3 regions of the Alteromonas sp. S167 genome follow, and region 2 is predicted to be linked to each of the others. Evidence: predicted binding sites of a transcription regulator. Region 2 holds the regulator's gene; each other region holds the start of a gene.
What was found. Region 2 encodes sigma-54, which starts transcription at its own class of promoters, with help from an activator protein. Its sites were predicted from a motif close to GTTGGCACGNNNNTNGNNT; they were not measured.
Positions count from the first base shown of each region.

Region 1: nirB (nitrite reductase large subunit NirB) is a predicted target of sigma-54. The motif match lies at 6,427-6,445, and genes of this name have one in related genera.
Region 3: xdp1 (exosortase-dependent surface protein XDP1) is a predicted target of sigma-54. The motif match lies at 1,474-1,492, and genes of this name have one in related genera.

Region 1 covers NZ_JAZETR010000008.1:83,106-93,401, forward strand. The annotation lists gene V7R35_RS13195 (hypothetical protein) at 1-473, shown strand, start outside; gene V7R35_RS13200 (alpha-ketoglutarate-dependent dioxygenase AlkB family protein) at 685-1,320, shown strand; gene V7R35_RS13205 (BolA family protein) at 1,326-1,637, shown strand; gene V7R35_RS13210 (nucleotidyltransferase family protein) at 1,701-2,261, shown strand; gene V7R35_RS13215 (nitrate- and nitrite sensing domain-containing protein) at 2,254-3,627, opposite strand; gene V7R35_RS13220 (hypothetical protein) at 3,971-4,261, opposite strand; gene V7R35_RS13225 (SulP family inorganic anion transporter) at 4,524-6,089, shown strand; gene nirB (nitrite reductase large subunit NirB) at 6,469-9,018, shown strand; gene nirD (nitrite reductase small subunit NirD) at 9,106-9,507, shown strand; gene V7R35_RS13240 (nitrate reductase) at 9,529-10,296, shown strand, end outside.
Region 2 covers NZ_JAZETR010000008.1:214,470-224,765, reverse strand. The annotation lists gene V7R35_RS13800 (KpsF/GutQ family sugar-phosphate isomerase) at 1-532, shown strand, start outside; gene kdsC (3-deoxy-manno-octulosonate-8-phosphatase KdsC) at 533-1,081, shown strand; gene lptC (LPS export ABC transporter periplasmic protein LptC) at 1,078-1,656, shown strand; gene lptA (lipopolysaccharide transport periplasmic protein LptA) at 1,625-2,179, shown strand; gene lptB (LPS export ABC transporter ATP-binding protein) at 2,182-2,907, shown strand; gene V7R35_RS13775 (RNA polymerase factor sigma-54) at 2,983-4,476, shown strand; gene hpf (ribosome hibernation promoting factor) at 4,506-4,793, shown strand; gene ptsN (PTS IIA-like nitrogen regulatory protein PtsN) at 4,807-5,250, shown strand; gene rapZ (RNase adapter RapZ) at 5,321-6,166, shown strand; gene V7R35_RS13755 (HPr family phosphocarrier protein) at 6,166-6,456, shown strand; gene mgtE (magnesium transporter) at 6,699-8,057, shown strand; gene V7R35_RS13745 (response regulator transcription factor) at 8,135-8,881, opposite strand; gene V7R35_RS13740 (spondin domain-containing protein) at 9,196-10,011, shown strand; gene V7R35_RS13735 (spondin domain-containing protein) at 10,023-10,296, shown strand, end outside.
Region 3 covers NZ_JAZETR010000002.1:854-11,149, forward strand. The annotation lists gene pssA (CDP-diacylglycerol--serine O-phosphatidyltransferase) at 1-231, opposite strand, end outside; gene xdp1 (exosortase-dependent surface protein XDP1) at 466-1,350, shown strand; gene xdp1 (exosortase-dependent surface protein XDP1) at 1,541-2,416, shown strand; gene prsT (XrtA/PEP-CTERM system TPR-repeat protein PrsT) at 2,519-5,338, shown strand; gene dld (D-lactate dehydrogenase) at 5,387-7,087, opposite strand; gene clpB (ATP-dependent chaperone ClpB) at 7,233-9,809, opposite strand; gene pgeF (peptidoglycan editing factor PgeF) at 9,931-10,296, opposite strand, start outside.

The DNA of each region.
Region 1 (10,296 bases), 130 kb from region 2:
GCGCTTATCGCCCCGACCGAATTGCACTACTTGACCCGTTTTATTCAATTGGCGAGAAGTCTTATTTAAATAACAAGTGGACTGGTGAGCGTAGTAAAGACATTGTGGATACCCTAAAAGCCAAAGGTATAGCTATTGAGGCGTATAGAAGTTCGCCTGTCACCAGCACGTTTTTGGCGGGCGACAACAACGCCAGTCTTATGAACAGCATTGCTTTTTCAGAATTAAAGCCATGGAATTTCCAGTTTTGGCAAGTTGCCGAAAAGCATGGTGCAGCCGTGACTCACTATTTCTGGTCACGTGCGTTCAGCCCATTAACCCTTGATAGAAGTTCAACACAGGTTCCAAGCGCTTCGTCAAGTGCCAGCGTTATTAAAACATGGATGAATAAAAACAAGGGCGTTATTCAAGACAGCGGGGCATGGAGCGCAACGCCAGCGGATGACGATTTCAAAGAAAAGTCACGTCTGTAACCTAACTTCTCTTTCAAAGGCGTGAGTAAAAACTCACGCTTTGTTCGTTGTTTTATCCTTCATCTTTTTTCCCTTTCAAACACAAAATGAAACACGGCAGCAATTCACCTTATCCCCGAGGTGTGCAGCGCATGAACATATTGCATGGGTTTTGCGTACAATAGGATTAACTGTAAGAGTCAAAACGAAATAAAAGGTGCGTTAACTTACGATGCAATTTTCTTTATTCGACGAGGAAAATGGTCGGCGTGAAAGAGCGTGCGTGCAGCTGCCGCTATCAGAAGCCGATGTTAGGTACTATCCCAATGCGCTTTCATCAAGCGACGCTAACCGCTGTTTTGAAGCACTCAAAACCGAGCTGCCGTGGCGCCAAGATGCAATCCGTTTGTTTGGAAAATCGGTAAATATTCCGCGCCTGCAAAGCTGGCATGGCGACCCGCACTGCACCTATACCTATTCAAATTTAACCATGGCACCCAACCCTTGGTCGAAAACGCTTAGCGAGTTACGCGAAACTTGTGAGCAAATTACTGGCACTGAATTTAATAGTGTACTGGCTAACTGGTATCGAGATGGACAAGACAGCATGAGTCTTCATGCCGACGATGAGCCCGAACTAGGTATTAATCCAACAATTGCTTCATTAACCCTTGGCGAAGCACGACCTTTTGTTTTGCGACATAAGGAAACCAAAGCGCGCTTTACGCATGTGCTTGAGCACGGCAGTGTGCTTATTATGGCCGGCAGCACGCAAAGTCATTATGTGCACGGTATAGCCAAGACGGCCAAACCTATCGGTGGTAGAATAAATCTAACATTTAGACATCTAATTTCGCCAGCAGGGTAGTGAATATGCAAGTTAAAGCGTTTCTTGAATCAGCCATCACTCAGGCACTCGCGCCGCAGTATTTAGAGGTTGTTGATGAGAGTTTTATGCACAATGTGCCAGATGGTGCGCAAAGCCATTTCAAAGTTACGGTGGTAAGCGACGCGTTTGACGGTAAGCGCCTTATTGCAAGACACCGCGAAATCAATGCACTTGCTAGTGACGCATTACAAGGCCCAGTTCACGCGCTTGCGCTTCATACCTATACGCCTTCAGAGTGGGAAGCGCGAGGCGGTGAAGCAATCAGTTCACCTAAGTGCTTAGGCGGCAGCAAATGAGCGGCAGTATTTAAGCCCAAAAAGTCAGCCTAGTAATAAAGCCCCGTGATTAAACAGCAGATAATGACTAAAAATGAGGAAAGCTATAAGACCTGTGTTTCGCGTTTAATGCAGGCCGACAGTTTACGGATGGGTTGCCTTGAAGCTGTCCGCGCACTTGAGCTCCCTGAAGGTTATATTGGCGCAGGTTTTCTGCGAAATGCAATATGGGACTATTTGCACAATAAACCTTCGCCAACCCCTCTTAACGATATTGACGTTATCTATTTTTCTAAAACAACGCCTAAACAAGAAGATAAAGCTCTGCAAGCACGGTTAAGTAATGCGATGCCCAATGTAAATTGGCAAGTCAAAAACCAAGCGCATATGCATACCAAGCACAATCATGAACCTTACAGCAGCTGCGAACATGCTATTTCATACTGGGTTGAGCGGGAAACCTGTGTAGCGGTGCGATTAATCGATAATGACCAAATAGACGTGCTTGCCCCGTTTGGGCTAAACGCAAATTTCGCAGAAACCATAAGCTTAAGCCCTTTGTTTAAACGGTCAGAGGTTATGCACAAGCGTGTTGAAGAAAAGGGCTGGCTTGCATTATGGCCTAAGCTACAGCTTGTTACCTAGCCGCAGATGCTATCTCAACCACTTTCGACGCTATATTCACAATGGTTGTATTTTCGCTCATCGCTTGTTTTTGCAGTCGTCGGTAGGCATCGTTTTCACTCAAGTTAAACTTCTCCATTATTACCAGCTTTGCTCGGCTAACAGTTTTCTGTTCTACAATAGCGCGCTTCGCTTCATCAAGCTCACGTTCCATATCTTCAATATGCTGGGCTTGGGAGCGCAACAAGTCGTAAAACGAGCGGTGAGCAGACAGTGTAGAGCGCTGTGACGCTATTGAATTCTGCGGTGCAGAATTAGGTTCTCCTTCCACAAGCCCTGGCATAGTAGGGTCGAAAAGCAGCGTAAGCGGGGAGCCTTCACTTGTTTCTTCATGGGCAGCAATACCTTCGCCGCTACAGTTGTTGCTACTGTGCTCATCGTTAAAGTTTTCAATAAGCTGTTGGTGGTTGGCAAGTTCTCGCTTAGCGTTTTGCACTTGCTGATTAGCTTGGCTAGAAAGTGCCTCGGTTAACAGTGTTTCTATGCTTTGCATAGCGTCGATTCGCCTTGTGGCAACGTCAAACCATACTTCTGAAATTTCACTAGCAATAGGGCTGCCATCACTAAGCTGCGCAATCATATTGCGAAGCTGCAGTACATCGCTGGCCGCTTTACTTTGCTGTAGTGTGACGAGCGCCGCTTTTTGTGCTTTATCGGCAAACTCGTTGAAAATATCGAAGTGGTGCTCTTGCGCTTGCTGCAGTGCCTGAAGCTTTGTGCACAGACGCACATCAAAATGTGTTTCTACAAAACCAATGGCCCCCCAAGAGCGTTCTTGCCCTGCATATTCTTTAGCCTGCATAAAGTTAAATAAAGCGACTAAAGCCCGCGTAATGGTTGGGTCGCTGGCAATGGCAGCTGCTTCAAATATAACGGTTAACAAGCTTGCCACTAAACGGCTATACGCACGGGTAGACTCAAGTGGTGAAATAGCTTGTTGAACGACTTGCTCGCGTAAATGAGGCAGGTGGTCAGTGGCCTGCAGCGCTAAGGTTATGCTGCTTAACAACCTTGGGTTGAGTGAAGAAAAAGCATTGTTTAAGTACAGCGACTTTAGCTGGCTTTTAAGCGTTGATTCAGCTTGCTCGCTGTTAGAAACATATTGGCTTCGTTCTTTTGAGTAGCGTTGTCCGCTAGAAGCGAGATAGATGTTACTGGCACCACGCTCTTTTTGAATTTCGTGAATAAGCTCGTGCACCGCAATAACAATACGACAATTGCTAGAAAGCTGTTCGAGCACGTTAATTTCTGCGTGCTTCGCTGCTAATAAAAATCGCTTTGTTGCATCGCTACAAAGGGCAGACTGAGAAGGGCTGTGTTTAAGCATGGTAATCACCAACAAAGGCGTACGCAAAAATAAGAGGTACGCGGTTTTTGCAACACAGTGGGGAATGCAACACTTATGCCTGTAACAAAGTGAGAGTTGGAAACCTTGCATGATGGAGCTTAGCATACGATATACATAACTGCAGATATCAATGAAGCTAGCGCAGGCATTGGTTTACAGATGATATTTAAAGGGCTTTAAAAAAGTCAGCGCGCTAAAAAAGTTGATGTTAAAAGTTGGTATTAGAGGAAGGGAAAAGTGTTGAGCTGCATTTAATATGCACCTATATGGTGCGTTTTAAATGCAGCATGGCTAGACTGCAGAGTAGACAAGTTACCCAGTGCTATTGGTTGCGAACCACCTTTAAAAACCACCCTACGAACAGCGAAATCAAAAAGCCAAAGAAGGCAACAAGCGTAGTAATGGTAAGCATTTGTCCAGAAAAGTCTGCGGTTTCACCTGTTTGATCGCTTACTAACATGCCAGATGCTTGGAAAATAAAGAGGGCTGCAACGCACAAAAGCAGAATAACAGCGGTAGACATTATTGTGGCTTTCCAATACGTCTTAGGCGCAAGCCAATGAATAGCGCCGGCAACAAGTACACACAAAATGGTTAAAATGTAAGGGACCACAAAAACTCCTAAAACACAGCTTTTTCGCTGTGGGTAAACCACAACACTAAAATTTCAAAGCGCTAACCTTGCCATGCTCACCTTCATTTGTCAGCACAACACGTCAAATAAACCAATAAATGTGATAACAATCTATTAAAAGATTTTAAGTGGTAATGGTGATAGAATCGCCAACAAATTTTTGAAGCTCAACAGGTGCGTCTGTATTACAGAACGCGTCGCGTTGGGCTTTTGCGTTTCACTTTTAAGTTACTGAGAGAACATGTTCGATTTAATTACCAGTAAAGACAGCAATGTAAAAAACGATGTGTTGTCGGGGATCACGGTGGCGTTAGCACTGGTGCCTGAAGCCGTTGCATTTGCATTCGTAGCCGGTGTCGAGCCAATGATTGGTTTGTATGCGGCATTCATGATGGGGCTTATTACGTCTGCCATTGGCGGTCGTCCCGGTATGATCTCAGGCGCAACCGGTGCCATGGCCGTGGTAATGGTGGCGCTTGTCGCTCAGCACGGTGTGCAGTATCTATTTGCCGCGGTTATTCTTGCCGGATTGTTGCAAATTCTCTGCGGTATATTCAGGCTTGGTAAGTTTATTAGGCTGGTGCCTTACCCAGTAATGCTGGGTTTTGTTAACGGTCTTGCCATTGTTATTTTCTTGGCTCAGCTAGGCCAGTTTAAAGTTATTAATGCTGCGGGTGAACTTCAGTGGATGGAAGGTACGTTACTGTACTGGATGCTTGGTTTAGTAGCGCTAACCATGGCTATTATTTATTTGCTTCCAAAGCTGACTACCGCAGTGCCTGCGTCGCTAGTAGCTATTGTATCGGTAACGGCGCTTGTACATGGCTTAGATCTAGAAGCACGTACCGTAATTGATTTCGTACGTGACCTTCTTCCACAAGACCAGCGCGACAGTGCTACATTGGCTGGAGAGTTACCAAGCTTTGCTATTCCTATGGTGCCGTTTACCTGGGAAACCTTCATGATTATTCTTCCTACTTCAATCATTCTGTGTTTGGTAGGTCTAATTGAATCACTACTTACTTTGTCACTTATTGATGAGATGACAGACACACGTGGCCGCGGCAACAAGGAATGCGTGGGTCAAGGCGTGGCAAACACCGTTAACGGTTTCTTTGGCGGTATGGGTGGTTGTGCCATGATTGGTCAAAGCATGATTAACATTAACTCTGGTGGCCGCGGTCGTTTGTCAGGAATTACCGCTGCAGTGGTATTGCTTGGCTTTATTTTGTTTGCCGCCCCACTAATTGAAATGATCCCGCTTGCGGCATTGGTTGGCGTAATGTTCGTCGTTGTTATTGCAACGTTTGAGTGGGCTTCATTCAGAATTATTCGTGGCGTAAATAAAGAAGATGCCTTTGTGCTTTTCTTGGTTACTGGCGTTACCGTTATCGCTGACCTTGCTATTGCAGTAGTGGTGGGTGTCATCGTGTCTGCTCTGGTATTTGCTTGGAAGCATGCAAGACACATTGAAGCTAAGTCGCATATTGATAACGATGGCTGGAAAGTGTACGAACTAGACGGTCCGCTATTCTTTGGCTCGGTTTCGCATTTTAAAGACTTGTTTGATATTGCTAACGATCCAGAAGACGTTGTTATTGATTTCAAAGAATCACGTATTTGGGATTCATCAGGTATCGATGCACTAGATACGTTAGCAGACAAATACGAACAGCAAGGTAAGAAACTGCATATTCGCCACATAAGCGATGAGTGCCGCTGCTTACTTCGTAAAGCCGACAAGTTTGTTGAAATCAACGTGGTTGAAGACCCACGTTACCGCGTAGCTACTGATAAGTTGGCATAAGCGCTAACTAAATTTCCTATGGCTAGTTATGCTGGCCTGCACCAAACGAATTCAATAATGCGTTTGTTTGGTGCAAATAAAACAGCGAACTTGCGCTTTAAATCTTTAAGTGACTGATATGTCGATGTTTATTTAAGTGGCATCGATATTGGATATTAATTAGTGCAAGAGAAATTATGTGTTAACGATGTTGTGTTTGTTGTTTCTGCAATAGCAACCTTCATCGACCATTCTGTGTAAAGGCTAGCTCTGTAAAAACAGGTTATCCGAATAAAGTGTTAGTTAAACGTCTTGTCAGCGTTTAGCGAAATAGGCAACGAAGCCCGCACCAACGAGAGTTGGCGCGGGCTTTTTTTTGTCCCGAAGAAAGGGGAAAAGTATGACTTCATTAGACGCAAAGCAACGTATTGTGGTGGTGGGTAACGGTATGGTTGGTCATCATTTTGTTGAACAGCTTTATAAGAGTAACGCCAACGCAGACATTACTGTGCTGTGCGGCGAATCACGTTTAGCTTACGACCGCGTCTATTTATCGTCGTATTTTAGCGGTGCAACACCAGATGATTTAGCGCTTACTACCGTTAGTGAATATGCAAGCTGGGGCGTAAATGTCATAACGAACGCTATGGTTACCGATATTCACCGTGAAGAAAAAAGGGTGAGTACCTCTGACAATCAGCACTTTTCATACGACAAACTTATTCTTGCCACTGGGTCTTATCCGTTTGTTCCGCCAATTCCTGGCAACGACCAAGAGCACTGCTTGGTATACCGTACTATCGATGACTTGTTGGCTATTGAAGCATCAGCCAGTGTGAGCAAAGTTGGCGTGGTTGTAGGTGGAGGTCTTCTTGGTTTAGAAGCTGCCAACGCGCTTAAAGAAGCTGGCCTTGATACCCATGTGGTCGAATTCGCCCCTCAGCTTATGGCGGTGCAACTTGATGTACAAGGTGGCGGTGTACTTAAAGACAAAATAGAAGGCTTAGGGGTAACCGTACATACCCAAAAAGCCACGCAAGTAATAGAGGCAGGAGAAACGTGCAGATACAAAATGGTGTTTGCAGACGGTAGTGCACTTGAAACCGATATGATTTTGTTTTCTGCCGGTATTCGCCCATCAGATCAGTTAGGCAAAAAATCGGCGTTAACGCTAGGTGAGCGCGGCGGCATTGCTATAGACAACAACTGCGTTACGTCAGACCCAGACATCTATGCCATTGGTGAATGTGCCCTTTGGGATAACAAAATTTTCGGCCTAGTAGCACCTGGCTACAGTATGGCCAGAACCGCGGTGAGTCATTTAACAGGCGGCGATACTACCTTCAACGGCGCTGACATGAGCACTAAGCTAAAACTAATGGGCGTTGAAGTAGGTTCAATTGGCGATGCCCATGAACGTACAGAGGGTGCCTTAAGTTATACCTATTTAAACCAGCCGGAAGGCGTGTATAAAAAGCTGGTAGTAAATAGCGAAAAAACCAAAGTACTTGGTGCAGTATTAGTTGGCGACACCAGCGACTACGACACATTGTTGCAATATGCATTAAACGATATTGCGCTGCCAGAGTCGCCAGAAAGCTTAATTTTACCAACGTCGGATAGTGCACCTGCATTAGGTGCAGATGCACTGCCAGATAGCGCGTCAATATGCTCATGTTTGAACGTAACTAAAGGCGATATTGTGTCGGCCATTGATTCAGGCTGTTGTAGCGTGGGCGATGTAAAAGGCGCAACTAAAGCGAGTACGGGCTGTGGTGGCTGTGCGGCACTGCTTAAAAATGTAGTCGACAGTGAGCTCGAAAAGCGCGGCGTAGAGGTGTCGAAAGCCATCTGCGAACACTTTAACTACACGCGCCAAGAGCTGTTTCATATTGTCAAAGTAAACGGCATTCGCACCTTCGATGAATTACTAGAAACCCACGGTGAAGGTTTGGGCTGTGATGTCTGTAAGCCGGCTGTAGGGTCAATTTTAGCGTCGGTTTACAACGACTACATTCTTGATAAATCCCATGTTCAGTTACAAGACACCAATGACACCTATTTAGGCAACATGCAAAAAGACGGCACCTATTCTGTTGTGCCCCGTGTGGCAGGTGGCGAAATAACACCTGAAAAATTGATATTACTGGGTGAAGTAGCCAAAGAATACAACCTGTATACCAAGATTACGGGTGGTCAGCGTATCGACTTGTTTGGTGCGCGAGTAGAGCAGCTACCAGATATTTGGCAAAAGCTCGTAGACGGCGGCTTTGAAACAGGCCATGCCTATGCCAAAGCGCTTCGCACTGTGAAGTCGTGTGTGGGCAGTACCTGGTGCAGATATGGCGTACAGGACTCGGTTGGCACCGCCATTGATTTAGAAAACCGTTACAAAGGTTTACGTGGTCCTCATAAAATTAAGTTTGCGGTATCGGGTTGTACTCGCGAGTGTGCCGAAGCACAAAGTAAAGATATTGGCGTTATTGCTACCGAGCAAGGCTGGAACTTATATGTTTGCGGTAACGGCGGTATGAAGCCACGACACGGCGACCTGTTTGCCACCGATTTAGATACTCCCACTCTTATTAAATACATCGATCGCGTGTTGATGTTTTACGTGAAAACCGCTGACCGATTGCAGCGTACGTCGGTATGGATGGATAACTTAGAGGGCGGATTAAGCTACTTACAAGATGTAATAATAAACGATGCACTAGGCATTAATGATGAGCTTGAAGCGCAGATGAATGCCGTTGTTGATACTTACCAATGCGAGTGGAAAACCACCCTCGAAAACCCCGAATCTAGAAAGCGTTTCCGCCAGTTTGTTAACAGCGCCGCAAGCGACAGCAATATTCAGTTTGTGTCTGAGCGTGGTCAAGTTCGCCCGGCTACCGATGCTGAAAAAGCGGCAGGCAAAGAAAACTTTATTCCAGTTGCCGTGGTGTAAAAGGCCCGAAAAACGCAAGAGCACGCGATAGCGAGACAACAGTAGATGGAAGCGGTATATGAAACCCGCTTGAAAGGAGCTTTTTCAATGACAGCAATACAACATGTAAGCGCAGACAATGATGCTGCGGCACAAGCCCCAACTCAAATTCAAAACAACGGCTGGAACTTCGTTTGTGAGGCTAGCGACTTGGTAGTTAACAGCGGCGTTTGTGCATTGGTAGATGAAAAGCAGGTGGCTATTTTCAACGTAAAAATGAACGGAACTTCATCACTTTTTGCCGTCAGTAACTTCGACCCCATTGGCAAAGCTAACGTTATGTATCGTGGTTTAGTGGGCTCCATTGGAGGTGTGCCTGTAGTGGCTTCGCCGCTTTATAAAGAGCACTACAGTTTGGAAACTGGTGAATGTATAGAACACCCTGATATTCACCTAACGTCGTTTGCAATAAAGCAAGACGGTGAGCGCATTTATGTTCGCAGTGTGTAACGCGCTTATTGGGAGTTGGTAATGAATATGGCTACACCTCAACCTAATATTGTTTCTGAGCAAATAAAGCAAACCACTTGCCCGTATTGTGGTGTGGGTTGTGGTGTAGATATTAGTTGCAACGTAAGTGAACGTACCTTAACCCTGGACAACGTTAAAGGTACGCCTGAGCATCCGGCCAATTTTGGACGTTTGTGTGTTAAAGGAACTAACCTGCTAGAAACAAACGACTTGAAAGGGCGTTTGCTTCATCCAACCGTAGCAGGCAAGTTGGTAGATTGGGACACGGCTACCAGCATGATTGCATCAAAAATCACAGACACCATATCGCAGTATGGTCCGGATGCCGTTGCTTTTTATGTCTCAGGTCAGTTGCTTACAGAAGACTATTATATTGCCAATAAACTGATGAAAGGGTTTATTGGCAGCGCCAATATAGATACCAATTCAAGGCTGTGCATGTCATCTGCCGTGGCGGCGTACAAAAGAGCCTTTGGCGAAGACGTGGTGCCATGTGACTACAGCGATTTAGAAAATACCGACATTTTGGTTATTACCGGCAGTAACGCTGCGTGGGCACACCCTGTACTATTTCAGCGTATTCAGCGCGCTAAGCTGAAAAAACCTGAAATGAAAGTGGTTGTGGTAGATCCGCGCAAAACCGAAACCTGCACGATTGCTGATTTACACCTGCCCATAAAGCCAGGCAGCGATGTAGCCTTGTTCAATGGCTTGTTACATCATGCGCAACAAAACGGATGCGTGAACCATGCAGAAGTAAGTCAATTT
Region 2 (10,296 bases):
GTGCTCCTTGGGATTAGCACCAACCTCTAGTACCACTGCAACACTGGTAATGGGTGACGCACTGGCCGTTGCTCTGCTCGATCACAAGGGTTTTACGTCTGATGATTTCGCCCTTTCACACCCAGGCGGTAGCCTCGGTAAAAAGCTGCTTCTGAAAGTTAGCGACATTATGCTTAGCGGGAGTGATATTCCACTTAGCAGTGCTAACGACAAAGTGGCTGATGCGTTGCTTGAAATATCGAAAAAAGGCTTAGGCATGACGGGCATTGTTGCAGACGACGGCACGTTACTAGGCGTATTCACCGATGGCGACCTTCGCCGTATTTTGGATGCGCGCGTTGACCTTCACGATGCTGTGGTAAACGATGTAATGACAAAAGGCGGAAAAACCACGCGTGCCGACCAGTTAGCTGTTGAGGCGTTAAACTTAATGGAAGCGCATAAAATAAGCGCGCTTATGGTTGTCGATGAGAATAGAAAACCCATTGGTGCATTTAACATGCACATGTTGCTTAAAGCAGGAGTTTTATAAGTGGTAGCCACGTTATACACAGAATTGGATAACGACTTTTTTGAACGTTTAGCAAACATTAAGCTGTTGGTTTGTGACGTGGACGGCGTATTTTCAGACGGCCGCATCTATCTAGGCAACGACGGTGAAGAGTTTAAGGCGTTTCACACTCGCGATGGTTACGGTGTAAAAGCATTGGTTAGCCACGGTGTAACAGTTGCCGTTATCACCGGCCGACGTTCTTCCATTGTTGGAAACAGAATGAAGGCGTTGAATGTGGCGCATATTATTCAAGGCGAAGAGAATAAGTCTGATGCGCTAGCATCGTTAATGAAATCATTAGGACTAAGCGCTGATGAGGTAGCGACGGTAGGTGATGATATGCCAGATACCGGCATGTTTACTCACGCAGCAATAAAGATTGCCGTTGCTGATGCACACCCCTTTGTAACTAAACAAGCAAACTGGATAACCACCCTGCCAGGCGGTTTTGGTGCTGTAAGAGAAATTTCTGACACCATTTTACAGGCTAAAGGCGTTACTGACGGTATATTCGGGGCCAGCGTATGAGCCTGTTTGGCTTTAACCGTTTAGGCGTAAGTATTTCTGCGCTATTCATATTGGCCATGTTGATGTACTTACCGACATGGATGGAAGAGGAACCTGAAGTTACTGGCAGCCAACAGTCAGACGCGCTAAAACCTGCCTACAAGGCTAAAAACTTAACTACTACCCTATACAATCAAGAAGGTCAGCTAAACCATAAGGTGTTCGCTACGTCGATGGAGCACTATGACCAACTTGGTTTCGTACTATTTCAGCAGCCTCAGTACACCCTATATACCGAGAGCAATTCGTCGCCTTGGGTGGTCTCGGCAGTAGAAGGAACCCTGTACAATAACGAACTTATTCAATTAGAAAACAATGTCGTTATTGAAAATCAAACCGGTGATGACTTTGTAAAAACCATCACAACGCAATACATACAAATAAATTTAGACAACAAGCAGATGACATCAGACCAAACAGTTGAAATACTAGGGTCACAGTATGTTATTCAAAGCAATGGGTTTAACGCGAACTTACGCACCCAAGAATACGAGCTTATCGATCATGTACAAACCACTTATTCCCCTAGCAACTAGCCTACTTTTAGCCTTGGCAAGCAGCGGTGTTGTTGCAAGCGAAGCCGACTTTAACAAGCCCATTAAAGTGGACTCAAAGTCGCAGTTTGTCGATGGGAAAAACAAAACATCATTATTTAAGGATGATGTTCGAATCTCTCAGGGCTCGTTAGTTATTAATGCTGACGAAGTAGAAGTTATCGCCACTGACGGCGAAGGAAGAGAAGTTTTCGTCGCGAGAGGAAACCCTGCAAGCTACTCTCAGCAGCTTGAAGACGGTACGCCGGTTTCGGCAAAGGCGAATGAAATTCGTTATGAGGTAGTCAACCGCACTATTGCGCTAACGGGTAAAGCCGAACTTAAGCAAGATACCAGCATGGTGCAAGGCGATAACATTACTTTCGACATGATTACAGAGCAACTGCTTGCAACTGGCGGTGACGATACCGATGGTGATGGCAGAGTAACCACCGTATTTACACCTGAAACCATTCGAAAAGCAAAGTCTCAAGACGACAAAAAAGACAACGAAGGTAACGAATAGTTATGGCGACGTTAAGTGCAAAGAACCTTGCAAAAGCCTATAAAGCCAGACAAGTCGTGCGCGACGTTAGCTTATCGGTATCAACAGGGCAAATTGTTGGGCTATTGGGTCCGAATGGCGCTGGTAAGACCACTACATTTTATATGATTGTCGGCCTTGTTCCGCTAGACAAAGGCAAAATTGAAATAGACGACAATGAGCTTACTCACCAACCTATGCATGAACGTGCACGCCGCGGAATTGGCTACCTCCCGCAGGAAGCGTCTATTTTTAGAAAGCTTACTGTGCATGAAAATATCATGGCTATTTTACAAACGCGTAAAGATTTAAATTCACAACAACAAGAAGAAGAAGCCGACGCACTACTTGATGAATTTAATATTAACCATATACGTAATAGTGCGGGGATGAGTTTGTCGGGCGGTGAAAGACGTCGTGTTGAAATAGCGCGAGCGCTGGCGGCGAAACCACAGTTTATTTTGCTAGACGAACCATTTGCTGGTGTTGATCCTATATCAGTTAATGATATAAAGAAGATCATTCAACATCTTCGTGATAGAGGCATAGGCATTCTTATCACCGATCATAACGTACGAGAAACATTGGATGTTTGTGAGAAAGCGTACATTGTGAGTCATGGCGAATTAATTGCGCAGGGAACCGCAGAACAGGTTTTAAGTAATCAAAAAGTTAGGGATGTATACCTAGGCGAACAATTCAGGCTATAGTTAAAGTAACCGGATTGTCATTTTTTCAGTTTCGCTCTTGGTGTATTCAATTTAAAGTATTTAAATAAGACGTAGATGAAACCATCTTTACAGCTAAAATTTAGCCAACAACTTACCATGACACCTCAGCTTCAGCAGGCTATCAAACTGCTGCAGCTTTCTACGCTTGACCTTCAACAGGAAATTCAAGAAGCGCTGGACTCTAATCCGCTTTTAGAAGTTGAAGAAGGCAACGACGAACCTCAAGGTGAAAAGAACAACATCGACAACGACGACAGTGGCGATGTTCAACCTACGGCTTCAAGCGATACGTTAGAAGCCGGAGATGCGCTTGAAAAGAACGATTTACCAGACGAACTTCCCATAGACAGCACGTGGGATGAATACTACTCGGCCTCTTCTGCGCCCGCGCCTGGCCCAGCCAGTGATGACGAACAAATTTTTCAGGGCGAAACTACCGAAGACATTCAAGAACACTTGCTGTGGCAGATGCGTTTAACCCCTTTCTCTGATACCGACAGAGCCATTGCCATGGCAATCATCGACTCTATTGATGAGTCGGGTTATCTAACCGTGTCACTTGAAGATATTCTAGAAGCGGTCAACGCTGAGGAAGTGTTAGACGAAGACAGCGATGAGCTAATTGAAATGGATGAAGTAGAGTGCGTGTTAAAACGTATTCAAATGTTCGACCCCATTGGTTCTGGCTCACGTTCTCCACAAGAGTGCCTTATGGTGCAGCTACGTCAGTTCTCTGAGGACACACCGTGGCTTGCTGAAGCCAAGCAGCTTATTGAAGAATATTCAGACCTTCTTAGCAGTAAAGACTACCGTACGCTCATGCGTAAAAGCCGTTTGAAAGAAGATCAGCTTCGCGAAGCAATGCGCTTGCTGCAAACCTTGAATCCTCGCCCTGGTAGTGCTTTAGTTACTAAAGAACCCGAATACGTTATTCCAGACGTATCGGTTACCAAAAAGAACGGGCGCTGGGTGGTAGAGCTAAACCCTGATAGCCTGCCAAAACTTAGCGTTAATCAACAATATGCTGCAATGAGTCGTCGTGCAAAAAACAGTAGCGACTCGCAGTTTATTCGCTCACACATGCAAGAAGCCAAATGGTTTATCAAAAGCCTAGAGTCGCGTAACGACACCTTAATGAAGGTTGCTAATTGTATTGTGCAGCAACAGATGGGCTTTTTTGAGCATGGCCCAGAAATGATGAAACCAATGGTTCTCAATGATGTCGCAGAAATGGTAGATATGCACGAATCCACTATTTCACGCGTCACCACGCAAAAGTATATGCATACGCCTCGCGGTATATTCGAATTGAAGTATTTCTTCTCGAGCCACGTAGCAACCGAGTCGGGTGGTGAGTGTTCATCTACAGCGATACGTGCATTGATCAAGAAGTTAGTGGCAGCTGAAAAACCTAGCAAGCCGCTAAGTGATAGCAAGATTGCTTCATTGTTGGCCGAACAAGGCATTAAAGTTGCCCGGCGAACAATAGCAAAATACCGGGAATCGTTATCGATCCCGCCGTCGAACCAACGCAAAAGCCTTATTTAACGGGCTACATAATATAAGGAAGACGAAATATGCAAATCAACCTTACTGGTCATCATGTCGAAATCACCGACTCTTTGCGTAATTATGTCGATACGAAGTTCAGCAAACTTGAACGTCACTTTGATCACATTTCTAATGTGCATGTCATCCTGAACGTTGAAAAATTAAATCAAAAAGCCGAAGCGACAGTTCACTTAAGTGGCGCTGAAGTATTCGCATCCTCAGAAAATACCGACATGTATGCGGCGATTGACAGCATGGTTGATAAGCTCGACCGGCAGGTAATCAAGCATAAGGAAAAACTCAAAAAACATTAGTAGTTAATTAAGTATGGATATACAAGCCATCGTAAGTTTGGACCGCACCGAGTGTGCGGTTCAATGTAATAGTAAAAAGCGTATTCTAGAAATCATTGCCGACATTGCGGCTAAAAATAATGAGAATATAGACGGCGCTACTGTATTAAACAGCCTAATGTCGCGAGAGCGTATGGGGAGCACCGGCATTGGAAACGGTATCGCCCTTCCCCATGGACGCTTAGCTGGTCTTGATAGAGTTATTGCAATTGTGGTAACCAGTACACCAGCAATCGATTTTGATGCTATTGATGAAAAGCCGGTAGATATCTTTTTTGCACTTTTGGTACCAGAAGAACAAACCGAAGGGCACCTACAAACGCTAGCCACCGTAGCTGGCAAGCTGAACAATAAAGACACCGTAAAAGCAATAAGACGCGCAACCACCAGCGACGATATAATAAAAGCGCTGGGCTAACGTCGTAAGAGATATGATCTCACTGCAATAAGCAGTGCGTGCTTAAGATTTTAATAAAGGGAGAGGCAAGGTGAAGCTGATTATTATCAGTGGTCGTTCAGGCTCAGGGAAATCGGTCGCACTGCGAGCGTTAGAGGATTTAGGGTACTATTGCGTAGACAATATTCCCGTGAACTTACTGCCTACCCTAACCCACACTGTGGTTGATGAATATGACCAAGTGGCAGTAAGCATTGACGTTCGAAACCTACCTAAAAACCCCAATGAATTGGTAGAAATACTCGACTATCTACCTAGCTCGTGGTCGATGACTATTGTGTATATCGATGCCAGTGATGACGTTTTGGTAAAGCGTTTCAGCGAGACACGTCGGTTGCACCCGCTTGCTAAACTTAACAAATCGCTTTCAGAGGCCATTCAAGCCGAGTCGGCACTACTTGCCCCCATCGTTGAACGTGCAGACCTGTATTTAGATACCGACAAACTTACTATTCACCAGCTTGCCGAATTAATTCGCGAGCGTATTTTGGGTAAGAAGAGTTCAAGGTTGGTATTGGTGTTTGAATCATTTGGTTTCAAGCACGGCATCCCCAAAGACGCTGACTATGTATTCGATGCGCGGTTCTTACCTAACCCACACTGGGAACCAGATTTAAAACACCTAACTGGCTTAGATGCACCGGTAGAAGTGTTCTTAGGCTCTCAGCCAGTTGTTACTAAGTTTATCTGGCAAATACAAAACCTTATCACCACATGGTTACCTCATTTAGAGCGAAACAACCGAAGCTATGTAACAGTAGCTATTGGATGCACTGGCGGCCAGCATCGCTCGGTTTATATTGCACAAAGCCTGTCGAAGACCTTCAGTGAAATTCACCCAGATGTACAAATACGTCATAGGGAGTTGAACCAGTAATGAGTAATGGAAAAGTAGGTTCTATCGAAAAAACAATGACCATTGTCAACAAGCTTGGATTGCATGCACGCGCAGCTACCCAGCTTGTGCAGTTGGCCAATCAGTTCGACGCTAAAATTGTACTGAAAAAAGAAGACAAAGAAGCCGATGCTAACAGTGTTTTAGGGCTAATGATGCTTGAAAGCCATCAAGGTGAGCAGGTAACTGTGGTGGTAGATGGTGATGATGCACCAGCAGCCATGGCGGCTATTGAGCAACTTATTGCAGGAAAGTTTAACGAAGAAGAGTAAGTGCATTTGGCTAAATAGCGTTAGTACTATTTAGCATTTACTTTTTAACTCTCGTGGTTAACCCCCTGTATTGGCGAAATATTCGTCATTCGGTCATAATAAATACGTAATCGGTGTTTTAATTATGACAGCACAACAGCAAGTACGATATTCTTATCATAATACCTAATCTCAATGCAGCATTGCATATTGGGTTCTAGCGTTACTCTTAAACCTGTTTAGCTTGGTAGGACTCGCTATTTATGGCAGAAGCTCTCGTCTCTAAATACGTACAAACCCAACTTCGTGCACTAAATGGCGCACTGAACAATGGTCAGTTTGTTTCTGTACGTAAGCTTTTGCTTGAACTTCCCCCTTCAGATGTAGCTCACATTCTTGAGTCTAGCCCTAGCCGCACCCGTGATGAGCTATGGGAATTGATAGACGGCGATTTTCATGGCGATATCTTAGAAGAGCTTTCTGACGATGTAAGAAACGGTATTATTACCAAGATGCTGCCTGCCAACGTGGTTGACGCTCTTGAAGAGATGGATACCGATGACCTGGCAGAAACCTTAAGCAGCCTACCAGAGCCAGTACTTGCCGACATTCTTGATTCAATGGATGCGCAAGACCGCCTACGCGCGGAACAAGCCCTTTCATATGGTGAAGAAACCGCCGGTTTCATTATGAATACCGACACCATAACGCTGCGTCCAGACGTTACTATAGATGTTGTACTTCGCTACATTCGCCTTAAAGGTGAGTTGCCAGAAAATACCGATACCTTTTATGTGGTAAATCGCACCGATAACTTGGTAGGTATTGTACCTGTGACCCGTTTATTAACTGCCGATACCGACGAAAGAGTGTCGGACATTATGGACGAAGAATCGGAAGCGATACCGGTGCATATGCCAGATGACGAAGTGGCAAGCTTGTTCGAACGTTACAATTGGTTGTCGGCGCCTGTCGTGGATGAAAACAATCGATTGGTGGGCCGAATTACCATTGATGACGTGGTAGATATTATTCGTGAAGACGCAGAGCACTCAATGATGAGTATGGCCGGTCTTGATGATGACGAAGATACGTTCGCCCCGGTTATGCAGAGTACTAAACGCCGTTCGGTTTGGCTGGCAGTGAATCTTGTGACTGCACTAATGGCAGCGATGGTAAGCGATTTGTTTGAAGCAACGCTTAGTCAGCTAGCTGTTTTGGCTATATTAAACACCATAGTGCCGAGTATGGGTGGCGTTGCCGGTAATCAAACCTTAACCTTAGTTATTCGCGGTATGGCACTTGGGCACGTTAATGCTAGCAACAGCCGATGGTTGATAACAAAAGAGCTGTCTATTGGTTTCTTAAACGGTGCTATTTGGGCTGTGCTTATTGCTTCTGTTATTGCGCTGTGGAAGCAAGATTATATGCTAGGGGTTATTATTGCTTTTGCCATGTTGGTAAACATGATTGCCGCGGGGCTAGCGGGTGCTACCCTACCTATGATTATGAAGCGCCTTAAAATAGACCCAGCGCTGGCAGGTAGCGTTATACTTACTACCATTACTGATGTTGTGGGAATTTTCGCATTCCTTGGTACAGCCACACTATTTTTGATCTAAGCGCAGTTGATAGAACACGCGAGCCTAAGCGCTGATGGCTTTTCACTCGCTGAGGGCTCTTCACTCGCTAGGGGCTTCTAAGCGCTAAGGGCTTTGCCCACAAATCCCTCAACATTAAGCTTATAACCCACACCCCATACTGTTTGCACTAGCTGTCCGCCGTTTAACGGTACAGACACATTATCTAGTTTGTTACGCAAACGGTTAATGTGTGTATTTACCGTATGCTCATAACCTTCATGATTGTATCCCCACACGGCAGTAAGTAACTGGTTACGAGAAAACACTTGATTAGGATGACGACAGAAGTAATCAAGAAGGGCGAACTCTCTTGCCGTAAGCGACAGTGTATGACCGCCTAAAGTAACGCTATGATAACGATGATCTACCTTTAATGGTCCTATTTCTATACTGTCATCACCAGCATTCAGCGCAGTGCCATTATCAACCGACGGCATACTTCTGCGCATATGCGAGCGAATTCGTGCTATAAAAACCCGCTCATTAAAAGGGCCTTGGAGGTAGTCGTCCACTCCTGCTTCAAAATAATCTGCTTCATCAGCAGGCATTGGTATATCAGCATCAACTCTACCCTCGACAGACATTACCCAACAGTCTGGGTTGTTACTAACCAATGAGCGAATACGTGACAAACACGATTGATCAGCATGAGATTGCACAATAACCAGAGAGTAATGCTGAGCAGATAACAGTGACATAGCCGACTGGTAGTTCGACACAACGTCGTGAAGAAAAGCGTGCTCGCTTAAGCACTGAGTAATTGTTTGCTGAAACTGATTATCGCTATAGATAACGAGGATCATGAGGCGCTCCATTTTGCCGCTTAAAAAACTAGACCGTAGCGCTGAAAAATATATTTCACTTTAATTAAAAGAATTTATAAAAAGCTTTTACTCAATTTTTATGTGCTTCCTCGCTTCTTCTATTCCCTCTCTTACATCCCTGACCTTTTTTCCCTGCTCTTATCCTTGCCTCTTTTCTTACCCTTCTCCTTATTATGAGTTCGTACTTTTTCAGACAAAAATCTGTGTTTATTTTGTGATACTTCTGTGATGAATTGCCGTTTTTGCTGACCTACATTTTTAAGCGCTTATAAATCACATCAGGGTATAACAAAATGAAATTCACTAAATTAGCTAGCGCATTGCTGCTTTCAATGGCGGCAGTATCAGCAACTCAGGCGGTTACGCTTGATGTCGAAATTACAAACTTAACGCAGGCGCAAAGCTTTACGCCAAGGCTTGTAATTGCACACGACAATACCGTTGACGCATTTGAAGTAGGCCAGCCTGCATCGTCTGCATTAGCGTGGTTAGCTGAAGCAGGGGTAATTGATGATGCACAAAATGCCGATTCTAGCGGCGCGAACTTCGAAGCTGCACTAGGCCCGGTAGACACCGACAATGGGTCGAATACCTGGCACCGTTTTGGCGGTCTTCTAGCGCCTAAAGCGACCTTGAGCTACGACTTCGACACCATGGATAAACCGTTGCTGTCGGTACTTGCCATGCTTATTCCAACGAATGATGCTTTTGTGGGCATGGATAGTGTAGAAATACCTACAGAGCCGGGAACATACACTTACTACCTGAATGCGTACGATGCTGGTACTGAGCTAAATGATGAGCTTAACAGTGCACGTACCGATGTGGTTGAAGCAGGCACTGGAAACGCGCTAGGCGGGTATGGCTTACCTGGCGTTGCAGGCGGCGGTGCACCTACGCGCATTGTTGATTTAGGTACAGGCGGCACAGGCGTAGGCGCACAGTTTGTGAATGGTGAGGTAGAAGACGGTGAAGACGGTCCTGTTCACATACATCGAAATGCACTAGGCGATACAGACAATGCGGCTGGCGCAAGTGATTTAGATTCAACCGTGCACCGTTGGTTAAACCCTGTTGCTCGTATTGTTATTACCGTTCCTGCATCTTAAGGGGCATCACTATGAAAACTCCAATTGTAAAACTTAGCACATTGCTAATACTATCGGCGCTTATAACCGCGTGTGGCGATGATGGTGACACTGGGCCGCAAGGGCCAGCGGGCCCACAGGGAGAAGCTGGCGCAAATGGTATGGATGGAGCCGATGGTGCAAACGGCGCTGACGGTGAGGATGGCGAAGACGGCGTAAACGGTAACTCAGCGGTTTACACAGTGCAAATTACTAACCTGACGTTTGCACAACCTTTCGCACCTGCAGCCGTTATTCTGCACGAAT
Region 3 (10,296 bases), on a different contig from region 2:
CACCATATCGGCCATCGAGTCGTATTCTGCTCCGAAATCACTTTGTGTATTGGTCATTCGAGCTACACGTCCATCTAACCCATCAAATATCATTGCCACAAAAATTGCGACCGCAGCTGCTTCAAAGCGGCCGTTCATTGAAGACACAACGGCGAAAAAACCTGAGAATAGGCCCGCAGTTGTTAATAGGTTAGGAAGCAAGTAGATTCCTTTTCTCTTCTGTTCAGACATATGTCCTCGTTTTTCAACTTAATCTGTAGTAATTATTTCATATCTAGCGTTATTCGCATAGCTGTCTGTATACATCCATGAGATAGCGTTGATAAACGTACTCCATAACATCGTATGGGTTCGCATACCCAACACACTCCTTATACATATTAGAATCCGATTTCCATGTTGAAGTTCCTCGCGCTCAGAGCGCAAGAGGCGCTTACCCACTCAATTGTAATAGGATTAATTGATATGCGGTTAAGTTCCATTGTTAAAATTTGCCTGGCGTTGTCTACTACTTGTATAGCGAACAACGCAATTGCCGGTAATTGGTACAACTATAATTACAGCGGTTGCGGTACGAGTACCCAATCTACTAGTATCGAGTGTAACTCGCCTCTTGGTGAGAATGTTTATAACCTTGTCGATAAAGGCGTTTTCGAGAGCACATCCACCACGTCATCAGACGTTGCGATAGGCGGTGTGGATATTTCTATCAGCGGCTGGGCCGATACTTTTGGCAGTAATGACGACATTGTTGTAGGTGCAAATACGTACAAGATTTCAGATTGGTATGGGTACGGTGTTACAAACCAAGATTGGGAGTACAGCCACAACTCTCCCGACCATGCCATTGATAATATGAATACAGTAAGTGGCAACTGGCAAGACTTTGACTTTGTCCTTTTCTCGTTCTCTGACTCAGTCACGTTGCAGGGTGCTGGCTTTTCATGGGCATACAGTCAAAGCGATACACAGGTTTCTGTTGCCGCTCTAGACAACATCAGTTCTTTGACATCTGGTAGTAGCACTTGGAGCAGCATTGTAGGGGACGCCTTAACAGCCTCTTATAATGTAGAAAAATGTGACACAACCGATGAGCATTTAAAATACAAATCTGAGTTTGCCATTAATACATCGGCAAAATACTGGCTTGTAGGTGCGTACAATAAAGTATTCGGCGATATTGGCGGTTACTCAACTAATGATGCGTTCAAGCTAACGAGTATCGGTTTTTCAGTGGACGGAACACCAACGCCACCAACAACTACTGCAGTGAGCGAGCCAGGGACCATAGGATTACTATTCGCGTCTGGCATGCTAGTTATGTGGCGTAGAAAACGAGCAGCGCATTAACAGATAAGATATCACCCTACCAAAGAATAAAGCTGACAGTTTTCTACTGTCAGCTTTTTTTACCCCGCGTTATCTCCCTTTACCAAAGCAAGATAAAAATCGATAAAAACCAATAACTTAAAAACTGGCACGCATTTAGCATAAAATGGGTAAGTACCCCTAAATAAGCTATTTGGTAGTTTTAAAAGATATGAAGTTTTCTACATCGCTAACATTACTTTTACTTGCCGTAAGTTCATCGGCTTTCGGTTCAGATTCAAGCCTTGCCAGTGCGAAATATGATGCACGATACACGCTAGCCAACCCTAATGGCAGTGCTAATTACACACAGACAACAAATGCTCAGAACAGCAGCACGTCGATTGAAATAAACGGCGTTCAAGTTAATGTTGGAATTACAGCATGGTCAGACTCTTACACAGGCAATCCAGACAATATTTTAGAAAAAGGCGATATAGAAGGCTGGTGGAATTGTACACTCGGGAAAAATGGCTGTACCACACAGAATAGACATAAAGGATACGGCATAAAAAATGGCGATTACTCTTGGGGTGGTGACAGTCACGCAGTTGATAATAGCGGTGACGGTTATGGTAGAGACTTCGATATGTTTTTACTATCATTCAGTGAATCAGTAACGCTTGAAAATGCTGCCTTCACTTGGGTTGTGGGCAATAACGGAAGCAAAGAAGTAACCGTTGCTGGCCTTGACAATATCGCTGGTATCACCAACAAAGCTAGCTCTACATGGAACAGCGTTAAAAGCGCGATTGTAGATAACACACTTGGCCATTTTGGCGTCGGCACAATAGGTTCAAACGGGTTATATGAATCAACATTCACGAGTATAACTGGTAGCGCTAAATATTGGTTAATCGGCGCATACAATACCATTTTTGACGATAATGCTTCGAGCAAGTTCAACAGTGTAGAGTTAAAGCTGTCGTCTCTTGGTGTTTCAATGACTCAACAAACCCCAGCAACAGAAGTAAGCGAACCAGGTGCGCTAGCACTAATGAGCTTAGGTCTTGGTTTGTTGCTATATAGACGTAAACGTCGCGTTTAATTGTTTAAAATTAAACAGAAAACACGTATCTTTAAAAGGTGGCTTTAGCCACCTTTTTTTATGCATAAAAATACCCCTCGTCAGGTGGAAATATAGGTACTCATGGACATCTTGCTCAATAAAAAACGTGTATTCAATCGCACCTTACTGTCACTCGCTGTTACATCAATGCTTTCATTTAGCGGTGCTAGTTTTGCTACAACATCTGAAGACTATGAAAAAGCACTTTCTTCATTTAATAAGAACGAATACGACGAGGCCTATATACACTTAAAGAATAGCCTACAAAAAGACCCTGAAAATTTAGCCGCTAAACTACTTATGGGCGAGATACTGCTAATTAACGGGTATTTAACTGCCGCTGAAATGGAATTTGTAGAAGCGCTTGAAATGGGTGCAGATATAAACCTGTTAGCTGAGCCCCTCGGAAATACGTGGCTATTTCTTAACAAATACAAAGAGATTGTTGAGTTTACCAACCTAGAGCGATTATCTGGCGACGCTGAGCGAGAGTGGCTGCTCATTAGAGCAACGGCGTGCCTGCGTCTTGAGGACGAAGCCTGTGCCCTTCGTGACTACAATACCATTGTTAAAAGTTCTCCAAACTTTGTACCGGCAATAAATGGCCTTGCATCAATTGCACTACAAAATGAAGAGCTGGCAAAAGCGCAAGCGTTAATAGATGATGCTATTTCACTCGAACCGGAAAACGCGATTACTTGGCGCTTGAAAGGTCAACTTGCTTACCGTCAGGGTAATACAGACGCTGCTACTGCCAATTTACAAAAAGCGCTATCTTTTAACCGAGACGACCCCATAGCACTTAGAAACCTTGTAGATCTTTATCTAGAGGCAAAAGACTACGACACAGCAAAGTTGTTTGTTGACGAAATTATTGAAGATACGCCCAACGACCCGTTGGCCATACTATTAAACAGCTGGCTTCAAAGCCGCGACAGCGAGCAAGCCATTGACAATACAAAGTTGAAAGAACTCAATGAGTTTATGGCGCAACTTGACCCCGAACTCATTACTTCACAGCCCATGCTGCTTTACATTAGCGGCTTAACTAACTTCTTCAACAATAATATGGAAACTGCAGCAAAAGACTTTAACGCTTACCTGCAGAAAGAGCCCGATGATCTTCAAGCTGTACTTATGCTGAGCCAAGTTTACATTGCAACACAGCAAGATAAACAAGCACTAGGATTGCTAGAGAGACATCAGTCGGCACTTATGTCTGATGTAGATTCAGCGCTGCTGCTAGGTGACCTATTTATTCGTCAGAAAAAGGCGTTTAAAGCTGAACGCTTGCTATCTGACTTAGAAATGCAATTTCCAAGCGAAGGAAAACTGCAACTTTTTAAAATTAAGCTAATGGCCGCACGCGGCAAACAGCAGCAAGCGTTAGATATTTTAGAAAGTAATTTAGAAAAATACACTGAAAACGCGGGCTTTCTGTTTACATACTCTTTGATGAACCTTCAAGCGGGTGAGTTTGATAAAGCACTTAAAGGTGCCGAGCTATTAAGTTCAATATTTCCAGAAGAGGCTGAAGTTTATAACTTAAAAGCAGGGATTCTAATTCGCCAAGGACAGCTTGACCAAGCCAAATTAAATATAGAAAAAGCGTTGGAAGCAAACCCCACCCTATTTCCAGCTAAGTTCAATTTAGCGGCAACAGAAAGTAGGCTTGGCAACGTTGACGCATCAAACAAACTTGTAGAGGAATTGCTTCAGCTGTCTCCTCAGCACAACGAAACGTTACTTCTTAAGGCCTTCAACTTAACAAGAGGAGGTGAAATAGAAGAAGCAAAGCAAATTTATCTCGATATTCTAACACTCACACCGTCAAACGTAGGTGCACGAGAGCGTTTATCTCGTCTTTATCAGCAGCAAGGTGATACAAAAAGCGCCCTATACCATCTTGATTTACTGTTGAAAGACGATTTTGACAATGCAGATTTCTTACTGCGCAAGGCGCAACTGCTGTTAGCCGCTAATAAAATGGCTGATGCACAAAAAGCCTTAAGCATTGTGAAAAACTTCATTAACGAAGCGCCAGACAAGTTACTTACGTACTCTGACTTGATGCGAACTATTGGTGATAGTGATGCTGCTAAAAGCGCAATGGAAACCGCTTATTCCGTTTCTAACAATAACACCTTCGTTACCCTACGCTACGCAAGTCTATTATTAGACCTACAGGATAACAACAAAGCTGCTTCACTGTTGGCGTCTGTTCCTAACACACAGCGCCAAAACCCAGTGTATTTCTTTTTAAAAGGTAGGCTAGCTGCAAATAACGGTAGCAGTGATACCGCGGTTAAACACTACAAAGAAGCGTTGAATATAGACCCACGTTTTGCACAGGCATTTATTGCTATCTACAACTATGCCCTTAATGAAGAGCACGTAGAAACATTCTTGAACACCGCTCGCGACCTAGTAAAAAAAGATGATAGCAACTTGCTTGCGAAAAACCTGCTGGCGCAGTATTTGTTCTTTATTAGAGTTTTTGATGAGTCTATACAACTTTACCAATCACTTATTGAAGAACCTGGACTGCTGAACCCTGCAGAAGCACATAACCGTCTTGCGCTTATGACAATGGACCGTTCACTTGAAAAAGCTAAAGCATACGCAGTGAAAGCTTACGAATTGCAACCAACGTCGGCACGCGTGCTTGATACGTTTGGGCATATTAAAGCACTAGAGGGTGACTATGAAGGTAGCTTAAAAATGCTTCGCGATGCATTTTCTAGAGACGCGAGCAACCCGAACATTCGCTATCATCTGGGCTTCACGTTAGCGAAACTGAAGCGCATTGATGAAGCAAGAAAAGAGCTAGAGTTTGCAGTTAACGTAGAGCGCCCTTTCTTTCTACGCCCAAAAGCTCAAGAGTTACTTGATAGCCTCTAACAAAGCGCCACAGCTCCTTATGCGCTTAAGGCCGTATTAGAATTCAAGTCAGCAGCATGAGCAGTTACGCTTATGTTTCTCCATCCCACCAACGCCGGGATTAAACGTGTTGGTGGGATCTAACGATGTATAAAACTTTACCAGCGCATCTTCTGCCTGATACAAATGCCCTACATTGTGCTCAGCGGGGTATTTCGCCCCTCTAGAATCAAGCAGAATTAACATATCTTGCTTTACTTTTTTGGCGTCGACGCCCTTTTTAAGCACGTAATCTTGATGAAACACATGACAGAAGAAGTGGCCGTAATACAGTGACTTATCGATATATTGAGCGATAGAGGCTGGCAGTGTTTCCACCCATTGTGAGTCATTACGACGAAGCGCAATATCTAAAGCAAGAATGTCTCCCACCGATTTGTCTTTTAGAGTTTGATATCTTACCGCAGCGCCTGCTGCCGCAAAGCGAAGCAAAAATGCCTTTTGGGCTTCGTTTTCAGTGCAAGTAATGTATGCGCCTTTAGCATTATCTTCCTTAAACAATGCGCTTAAATACTGTTGGGCTTCCCTAATTCCTTCATCGCTTACTTTAAGAATGAGATGGTGTTCGTATTTATCGCGAAACGCCCTAATACGCTTAGGCAAGTGATCAGGAAAAAGCGAGCTTACCGCTTGCATGATACGATCGGACAGAAACGAAGGCAGAAAAGAGACTTTGTTTAGAACGGCATCTAGTCTCCCTTTCGCAGCAAACAGCTTTGGTAAAAATGATGTGCCCAAATGATAGATGCTTAGAAATGTGTCTTTGCCATATTTATCAGCGATATCGAACATATCGCGATGAAGATATTCTGCTACCTCAGGCAAATGCGTAAAATATTTTAGCATGTGCTGCCTTAACTCTGTAAGCACGCTTGCATCATTGGTACCTATGTAAAACGTTTGCTCTTGTTCAGGCATTGGAAAAGTATCGAGTACCACTGCGAACACAGCTATTTTTCCGGCACAGCCGCTGGCTTCAAAAAGGCGGGATGGATCGGCGTTGTAGCGACTTGGTGTGTTTGCGTCTACATCTCTTACAATACTGTCATAATCACTTGCAGAGGCCTTCCTGCTGGTTTGATATTGCGTTTTATCAAAGTTTCCATTGGTTAAATTTGTGAGGATCTCTTCGGGCGATTCGCCTAGCTCAATACCAAGATGATTGACAAGCTGCAGTTTTCCGAATTTATCTACCTGTGCAAACAGTGAAAGCTCTGTATATGCAGGGCCCCTTTTAATCAATGCTCCACCTGAGTTGTTAGCAATGCCACCAACAATTGATGCACCAAGACACGACGAGCCAATAACAGAATGTGGGGCGCGCTTAAATGGTTTAAGCATACCTTCAAGCTTGTGAAGTGTTGCACCTGGAAAACTGATTATTTGCTTCGCGCCGTTAAGTAGAACTATTTCGTCCATGGCAAGCGTGTTTATGATAACTACCGGTCTATCGTAGTCGTTACCATTGGGGGTAGAGCCTTCCGTTAGCCCTGTTTTCGCTGCCTGCATGATAATAATGCAATTAGCTTCCACGCACACTTCCAAAAGTTGCCAACAGGCTAAAAGTGTTTTTGGAAACAGCACCGCAAGCGCCTCTCCTTCACCACTACGCCAGCCTTTTCTATAGTGCTCAGTTTGTTGAGGTTGAGTAGCAACGTTATCTTCACCAATAATGCCTATGAACCTTTCGATAACGTCTGTACTTCGCATGAATTCTCTCTTTTTTATTCGGCCATGGTTGAGTGGTTACCATACCACTGCGTTGCTAAAAATGAAGCGCAAAAGAAAAAGGGCAACATTTCTGCTGCCCTCTCGTTATGTTTTTCAAATGTTCTCGATGCCGCTTTTCACAGCATTATTGGTTCAATACAAATAAGCCACTGTCATCTGCATCAATTCGAATGGTGGACTCAGGCAATAGCTCACCCGCTAGCAATTGCTGGGCGAGTGGGTTTTCCACTTGCACTTGAATAGCACGTTTAAGCGGCCTTGCGCCAAACACAGGGTCGAAACCTGCGTCGGCTAACTTGTCCATGGCTGCGGCAGACAAGGTCAGTTTGTACCCTTTTTCAGCAAGTCTTGCACGCAACGAGGCAAGCTGAATTTTAGCAATAGACTTAATTTGCTCTTTGCCTAATGGATGGAATACCACAATGTCATCCACACGATTAATGAACTCGGGCCTGAAATGCTGCCCCACCACGCTCATTACCGACGCCTTCATATCGTCATACTGACTTTCGTTGTGTTTATCTTGAATGATGTCCGAACCTAAGTTAGACGTCATGATCACAACGGTATTTTTAAAGTCTACTGTGCGTCCTTGTCCATCAGTTAAACGACCGTCATCCAACACTTGAAGCAAAATGTTGAATACGTCTGGATGTGCCTTTTCAACCTCATCCAATAAAATGACCGAATAGGGTTTACGACGAACAGCTTCGGTTAAGTAACCTCCTTCTTCGTAGCCTACATAACCAGGAGGTGCACCCACCAGCCTTGCCACGGAATGTTTTTCCATAAACTCTGACATATCTATACGAACCATGGCATCTTCGGTATCGAACATAAATCCCGCTAACGCTTTACATAGCTCTGTTTTACCTACGCCTGTTGGCCCCAGGAACAAGAACGAACCAATTGGACGATTAGGATCGGCAAGGCCCGCCCGTGAACGTCGAATAGCATGAGACACAGCCTGAACCGCCTCCTGTTGCCCTACTACGCGTTTATGCAATACATCTTCCATGCGCAACAACTTATCACGTTCACCTTCAAGCATTTTTGCAACAGGGATCCCCGTCCAACGCGACAACACATCAGCAATTTCTGCGTCTGTTACTTTGTTTTTCAACAGCGTTGTCTCGCGCGTTTCATTCTCGGCAGCCTGCTCTAGCTTCGCTTCTAACTCAGGTATTCGCCCATATTGTAGCTCTGACATACGATTGAGATCAGACGCACGACGCGCTATTTCTAAATCAAGCTTCGCCTGTTCAAGCTCACTTTTTATGGTTTGTGTTCCCTGCATGGCATCTTTTTCATCTAGCCACACTTTTTCCAAAGTACTGTAACGTGTTTCAGCCTGTTCACGTTCAAGCTCTATCATTTCTAGCCGTTTGTGACTGGCGTCATCGGTTTCTTTAGCGAGTGCTTGCTCTTCTAACTTAAGCTGAATAATTCGGCGCTCTAAACGGTCCATATCTTCTGGTTTAGAGTCTATTTGCAAGCGAATGCTAGACGCCGCTTCATCAATTAAATCGATAGCTTTATCGGGAAGCTGACGGTCGCTAATGTAGCGGTGAGAAAGACTGGCTGCAGCAACAATTGCTGGGTCGGTGATATCGACAGAGTGATGCAGTTCATAGCGTTCTTTCAGACCCCGTAAAATGGCGATGGTATCTTCAACGCTAGGCTCCTCTACCAACACCTTTTGGAAACGACGCTCTAGTGCAGCGTCTTTTTCAATATACTGGCGGTACTCATCTAATGTAGTGGCCCCCACACAGTGAAGTTCGCCACGGGCAAGTGCTGGTTTTAACATGTTGCCGGCATCCATAGCGCCATCGCCTTTTCCAGCGCCTACCATGGTATGAAGCTCGTCCACGAACAAAATTACGCGCCCTTCTTCCTTGGCCAACTCATTAAGCACCGCTTTTAAACGCTCTTCAAACTCGCCACGATACTTGGCGCCAGCTACAAGTGCGCCCATGTCTAAAGCAAGCACCCGCTTATTCTTTAGACCTTCCGGTACCTCACCATTGATAATTCGCTGTGCTAAACCTTCAACAATAGCAGTCTTACCTACGCCCGGCTCACCAATAAGCACAGGGTTGTTCTTTGTGCGGCGTTGCAGCACTTGCACGGTTCGGCGAATTTCGTCGTCTCGTCCGATAACGGGGTCTAATTTACCTTGCTCAGCGCGCTCAGTAAGGTCGGTGGTATATTTTTCTAGCGCCTGGCGAACGTCTTCAGCGTTAGGGTCGGTTACCGTCTGCCCACCACGCATGTCATCAATGGCTGCCTCCACACTGTCTTTCGTCACGTTAAGGCTTTTTAAGATTTCACCTAAACGCCCTTTGTCTTGAAGCGCTGCAAGAACAAATATCTCCGATGTGATGTATTCATCTTTACGCTGTTGCGCTATTTTATCGCACAAATTTAATAAGATGCCGCTGTCTTTACTAAGCTGTACGTCTCCACCAATGCCTTCAATTCGAGGCAAACGCTCTATGGCTTGGCTTAATGCGCTACGCAATGCGTTAACATTTATGTTGGCTTGGTCAAGCAGTGGACGCACTGATCCGCCCTGCTGATTTAGCATGGCAGTCATTAGATGTACTGGCTCGATGTATTGATGATCTCTGCCTAAAGCTAAAGATTGTGCATCGGAAATCGCGAGCTGAAATTTGCTGGTAAATCTATCTAGTCTCATAATCTCAACCTAACAGATGAAACGTTGGTAATGGTTTATTTATGGGAGCTTATAAATAGTGATTCAAGTAGGATATTGAAAGAACCGCAAAAAAAGTGTGGGTTTTAGAGAGAAGTTTGATTTAGGACAACCCGATAACACTAACAATTCGGCCTGTTGACCTTTTGTTCTGATGTGTTGCGAATCGATGAGAATAAAATAAGTCCTGCCTTGAATATGTGCATAAGCCACTATTTGTAACAGAGAAAACATTGGCATTTTGAAGCTGTTGTTGAGCTATAGCAGGCAGGTTTAGCAGAAACTTTCCCTGGTCTGCACTTGGCTGCACCACATTATCAAAAGCCGAAAAACGACTGGCTACGTTAGTGTCAACTTCATAGCAACGTTGAGATATTGCAGGACCAATCCACGCCATAATATTATTTGGCTCACATTTAAAAGCGCGGATCGCATTAGCAATGATGTTATTTTCTAATCCCTTCCATCC